2 regions of the Pseudoalteromonas sp. R86517 genome follow, and region 1 is predicted to be linked to the other one. Evidence: predicted binding sites of a transcription regulator. Region 1 holds the regulator's gene; the other holds the start of a gene.
What was found. Region 1 encodes MetJ, which represses methionine synthesis genes. Its sites were predicted from a motif close to TAGACGTCTAGACGTCTA; they were not measured.
Positions count from the first base shown of each region.

Region 2: metA (homoserine O-succinyltransferase) is a predicted target of MetJ. The motif match lies at 1,470-1,487, and genes of this name have one in related genera.

Region 1 covers NZ_JAXHCB010000001.1:2,909,016-2,912,233, reverse strand. The annotation lists gene SJY38_RS13220 (malic enzyme-like NAD(P)-binding protein) at 417-1,658, shown strand; gene metJ (met regulon transcriptional regulator MetJ) at 1,721-2,041, opposite strand; gene metB (cystathionine gamma-synthase) at 2,310-3,218, shown strand, end outside.
Region 2 covers NZ_JAXHCB010000001.1:2,266,095-2,269,312, reverse strand. The annotation lists gene ettA (energy-dependent translational throttle protein EttA) at 1-1,329, opposite strand, end outside; gene metA (homoserine O-succinyltransferase) at 1,565-2,512, shown strand; gene SJY38_RS10215 (homocysteine S-methyltransferase family protein) at 2,502-3,218, shown strand, end outside.

The DNA.
Region 1 (3,218 bases):
AACTATTTCCTGTTCTTATTCTGAATATGCATAAACCTTTGCAGACAAACTCTCAATTCTTCTCTATATTTTTTATACGTTAATTTTTAACCAAGCTGCTAAAAGTGCTTATCGTGGCGATATTTGTTTTTAACGGTGATAAACGCGCCATATTGGTGCATTTTACTATTTTACTATTCTGCTATTTTACAAAAATATTGGCAGGGCAAAATGAACCTCAAAAAGCACTTTTTGAATGAATTTTTATTTGTTTAATATTGATAACTTTTAGCGAAGTTGCTGATAAATCACTTAAAATTAACGGATATAGCATATAACAGGATAGACCTGATATTGCTTGGAATTTAAAAATAATAAGAGTATCTTAGCCCCATACTCCCTCTCACTTAACTTAAATTGCAGGATACCATCGCGTTATGTCAGATTTTCGTGAACAAGCATTACACTACCACTCTCACCCCGTTCCAGGCAAAATCAGCATTGAGCTAACAAAACCAGCCGAAACGGTGCAAGACTTAGCATTAGCATACAGCCCTGGTGTTGCAGAGCCTGTGCGCGAAATTGCAGCAGACCCAGCCAATGCATATAAATATACCGGTAAAGGTAATATGGTTGCGGTGATCAGTAATGGTACGGCAATTTTAGGTTTGGGTAATTTGGGGCCTTTAGCCTCTAAACCTGTTATGGAAGGTAAGGCGCTTTTATTTAAACGTTTTGCTGGCCTAGATTCTATTGATATTGAAGTTAAGCATCGCACCACCGAAGACTTTATAAATACAGTGGCTAATATTGCCGACACGTTTGGTGGTATTAACTTAGAAGATATTAAAGCGCCAGAGTGTTTTGAAATTGAAAAAGCACTTATTGAGCGTTGCAGTATTCCGGTTTTTCATGATGACCAACACGGTACCGCTATTGTAACTGCGGCAGGTATGCTTAACGCCTTAGAAGTGCAGGGCAAATCAATAGAAGATGCCATTATTGTATGTTTAGGTGCAGGCGCTGCAGCGGTTGCTTGTATGGAGCTGTTAATTAAGTGTGGTGCACTGCGCGAACATATTTATATGCTAGACCGCAAAGGGGTTATTCATACTCGCCGCGATGACTTAAACGAATACAAACAGCTTTTTGCTAACAATACAGATAAGCGTACTCTACAAGATGTAATTGCTGATGCTGATGTGTTTGTAGGTGTATCGGGTCCTAACTTACTTGCACCTGAAGATCTAAAACTAATGGCTGATAAGCCAGTGGTGTTTGCATGTTCAAACCCAGATCCTGAAATTGCACCTGAGCGTGCGCACAGTGCACGTAAAGACTTAATTATGGCAACGGGGCGTTCTGATTTCCCTAACCAAGTTAATAATGTTTTATGTTTCCCGTTTATTTTCCGTGGTGCACTTGATGTACGTGCAAGCGCCATTAACGATGAAATGAAAATAGCCGCTGTCGAAGCTATTCGTAGTATTGCTAAAGAGCCAGTGCCTGAGCAAGTATTAAAAGCAGCGGGTGTAGAAAAGCTCGAATTTGGTGCAGATTACATTATTCCTAAACCTATGGACCCGCGTTTATTACCACGTATAGCCAAGGCGGTTGCTATTGCTGCTGTTGAATCGGGCGTGGCACAAATTGACTTACCGGAAAATTATATGGCGTAATATATAGCGCTTAAACAAAAAAAACCTCAGCATGCTGAGGTTTTTTTTTAAAAAAAGACGTTTTATTCTTCGTCTAAAATAGGCACTTCTAAACCCATTTCTTGCATTATCTTTTTAACTTCTTCGGGTACTTTTTCTGCGTTATCTTTACGTAGGTCATCATCATTAGGTAATGGCTGGCCTGTAAAGGCATGCAAAAACGCTTCGCATAGTAACTCGCTATTTGTTGCATGACGCAGGTTGTTTATTTGACGACGTGTACGCTCATCAGTTAATACTTTTAATACATTTAGCGGGATCGAAACGGTGATCTTTTTAACTTGCTCTGATTTTTTCCCGTGTTCTGCGTATGGGTGAATATACTCACCATTCCATTTAGCCATAAGATGTATCGTTGCCTCAGATTATTAATTTCTCACACGGCGTAAAAAGCGTGTAAATATGCGTGAAATTCTATCGTTTTAAAAAAGATAGTCAAATAATAGATAGCAATCTATCTTAATAAGCTGGCTGTAATAGTAAATACAGCCTCATTGAAGTTTTACGCGTCTGTTATTTTTAGCCATCTAGAGCTTTAAATGCTTTGACTTATTATAATGGATAACTTACTCTTTTAGACGTCTAAACATCCAAATTAATCAGGTGACGAATATGAGCGAAAAAAACAAAGCAACCATTGCTGTACGAAATGGGGTTGATGCCGATAAACATCATGGCGCCGTTGTACCGCCAATTTATTTATCGACGACTTATTCGTTTGCCGATTTTGATACTAAGCGCGCATACGACTATGGACGCAGTGGTAATCCTAATCGCGATATTTTAGCTGACACTTTAGCAGAACTTGAAGGTGGCGCACGCGGAATTATTACTGCTACGGGCATGGCAGCAGTGCACTTAGCCACACAGTTATTAAATAACGATGATACATTGGTTATTCCTCACGATTGTTATGGCGGCAGCTACCGTTTATTTACGTCGTTAGAAAAGCGCGGCTTGCTTAAACTTAAAGTACTTGATTTAACTAAAGCAGAAAGCCTAGAACAAATTTTAACCATTAAACCTAAATTAATTTGGATAGAAACACCAAGTAACCCTGTGCTGCGCCTAACGGATATTAAAGCCGTGACGGATATAGCAAAACAGTGCGGTGCATTAGTGGCCGCCGATAACACCTTTTTATCACCGGCATTACAAAACCCAATTAAGTTTGGCGTAGATATTGTTGTGCACTCAACCACTAAATATATAAACGGCCATTCTGATGTTGTAGGCGGTGCAGTTGTTGCTGCAACACAAGAGCTTGGTGATGAGCTTGCTTGGTGGGCCAATAACATTGGTATTACCGGCGCACCATTTGATAGCTATTTAACGTTACGTGGTTTACGTACTTTAAATGTGCGTTTAAAACAGCACCAAGAAAATGCCCTGGCAATTGCTAAATACCTAGAAAGCTCTGAGTATGTTAGCCAAGTTTACTACCCATGCCTTGAATCGCATCCTCAACATGCGCTTGCTAAAGCCCAACAGCTTGGGTTTGGTGGTATGGTTAGTTTTGAT
Region 2 (3,218 bases), 640 kb from region 1:
CTTTTGCTGATCGTTACCTTTAAAGTTAAAGCGGCTAACGTATGCACGGCTTGGGAACTCAAAGTTACCAATTTTTAGCACGTCTTGTCCGTCAGATATTTCTTGGAATACAGTTTTGCTTTCGTCCATATTGCCACGGAACTGATCAACCGTTGCAAGCTCTACAGTTTCACCTACGCTAATGCTGCCGCTATCAGGTTGCTCTTCGCCGCTTAGCATTTTAAATAGGGTTGATTTACCCGCGCCATTGGCACCAATAATGCCCACAATCGCGCCTTTTGGCATACTAAAGCTTAAATCGTCGATTAATACGCGATCGCCAAAACTCTTACGTAAGTTATTAACTTCAAGCACTTGGTCACCTAAACGCGGACCAGGTGGAATAAATAGCTCGTTAGTTTCGTTACGCTTTTGGTAATCAGACTGCTGTAGCTCGCTAAACTGCGCCATACGCGCTTTAGACTTAGCTTGACGACCTTTAGGGTTTGAACGTACCCACTCAAGCTCTTGAGCAATTGATTTTTGACGTGCTTTTTCAGATTTTTGCTCTTGTTGTAAGCGCGCATCTTTTTGCTCAAGCCAAGAAGAGTAGTTACCTTCCCACGGAATACCTTCACCACGGTCAAGCTCTAGTATCCAGCCAGCTACATTATCAAGGAAGTAACGGTCATGCGTTACCGCCACAACAGTGCCTTCGTAATCATGTAAGAAGCGCTCAAGCCAAGCAACCGACTCAGCATCTAAGTGGTTAGTAGGCTCATCGAGAATAAGCATATCTGGTTTTTCGAGTAATAAACGACAAATAGCAACACGGCGGCGCTCACCACCTGAAAGGTGCTCAATTTTAGCATCCCATTCAGGTAAACGAAGTGCATCTGCAGCGCGTTCTAAAACGTTATCGATGTTGTGACCATCGTGCGCTTGAATAATAGCTTCAAGCTCGCCTTGCTCTTTTGCTAGGGCGTCAAAGTCAGCGTCTTCCATTGCGTACTCGTTGTACACTTCGTCAAGGCGGTTAAGGGCATGTTTTACTTCGCCAACAGCTTCTTCAACTATTTCGCGTACTGTTTTGCTTTCATCCAGTACTGGCTCTTGCGGTAAGTAACCAATTTTAGTACCAGGTTGAGGGCGAGCTTCACCTTCAAAGTCTTGGTCAACACCGGCCATAATGCGAAGTAATGTAGATTTACCAGCACCATTTAAACCTAGCACACCAATTTTAGCGCCAGGGAAAAAGTGCAACGAAATATCTTTTAAAATTGTGCGCTTAGGTGGCACAACTTTAGATACTCGACTCATCGAGAATATAAACTTATCAGGTAAAACCATGGAGGAAAGCCTTCAAATAATAATAAAAATTTCAATGTTGTATTGTAGTGGCTCACGGGTGAAACAGTCAACGAATGGCGGGTTTTAAAGCGCTAATGGCTGCAGGTTGATAAAGTATAAAATCATGAATAAATTTCATTTAGACATCTATACATCTAGAGGTTGAAATTTTTAGCATACTGTTCATAATGAGAGCGTATAAATTCTCGGTTTTTATGAGTAGGAGTAAAAAAATATGCCAATTACAGTGAAAGACGAGCTACCGGCTATTGCCCGTTTACGTGAAGAAAACGTGTTTGTAATGCCAAAAAGTCGCGCAAAAACGCAAGAAATTCGTCCTATGCGTTTGGCTATTTTAAATTTAATGCCTAATAAAGTAGAAACCGAAGTGCAGTTTATTCGTTTGCTTGCCAATTCTCCTTTGCAAGTAAATGTAGAGCTATTACGCCTAGATACGCATCGCAGTAGTAGCAACTCAGAAGAGCACCTAGATACCTTTTACCGTTATTTTTCAGAAGTGAAAGACAATAACTACGATGCGTTAATTGTTACCGGTGCACCACTCGCACACCTCGAATACGACGATGTTGCGTACTGGGATGAGCTAAAAGTGATTATTGATTGGGCAGAGCAGCACGTTACCTCTACGCTGTTTTCGTGCTGGGCGGCACATGCGGCGCTTTATTATCGTTACAATTTAAAACGCGATTTAAAAGAAGATAAACTTTGTGGTGTGTTTACTCACCAGTGTTACTTTGATCATGGGGCACTTACTCGTGGCTTCGACGACAACTTTTTAGTGCCGCACTCACGTTATGGCCACATAGATATAAATAAAATAAATGCCTGCGACGATATAGTGGTATTGGCAGGCTCTGAAAAAGTAGGCGCTTACTTAATGAAAAATAAGTCGGGCAGCCAAGTGTTTATAACCGGCCACCCAGAATACGATGCCGACACATTAAAAGCAGAGTACGAGCGCGATTTACAAAAAAGCCCTGATGCGCCAAAACCCGAAAACTATTTTCCAGATAACGATGCAAGCAAAAAGCCGTCAAAAACGTGGCAAAGCCATGCCTTTTTGCTGTTTTCGAACTGGTTAAATTACTACGTGTACCAAACGACCCCTTATGATATTAATTTAGTTAGCCAAGATGTGAGGACTAACAACTATGCCGAATAACGTGCAAAACAATAATAAACACAGCGAATTAAGCGCTGCATTAAAAGAGCGTATTTTAATTTTAGATGGCGCCATGGGCACCATGATCCAAACTCACAAGCTTGAAGAAGAAGACTACCGAAGCGAGCGCTTTAAAGACTGGCACGTACTAATTAAAGGCAATAACGATTTATTAAGCCTTACAAAACCTGAGCTAATTGCCGATATACACCGCAGCTTTTTAGCCGCCGGTGCAGACATTATTGAAACCAATACCTTTAACTCAACCACCATTTCGATGGAAGATTACGACATGGCAAGCATAAGCCGTGAGGTAAACTTAGAGTCGGCAAAACTCGCACGCGCAATATGTGACGAGTTCACCGCTAAAAACCCAGAAAAACCACGCTACGTAGCCGGTGTGTTAGGGCCAACCTCTAAAACCTGCTCAATTTCGCCAGATGTAAACGACCCAGGCTATCGTAATATTACCTTTGATAAGCTGGTTACTGCGTATGTTGAGTCTACCCTTGCATTAATGGAAGGCGGCGCTGATTTAATACTTATCGAAACCATTTTCGACACGCTAAATGCAAAAGCTGCCTCATTCGCAGTAGAAGAAGCGTTTGAGCAAGCAGGGCGCACATTACCTGTAATGATCTCGGGCACAATTACCGATGCCTCTGGGCGTACGCTTTCGGGGCAAACCACCGAAGCATTTTATAAC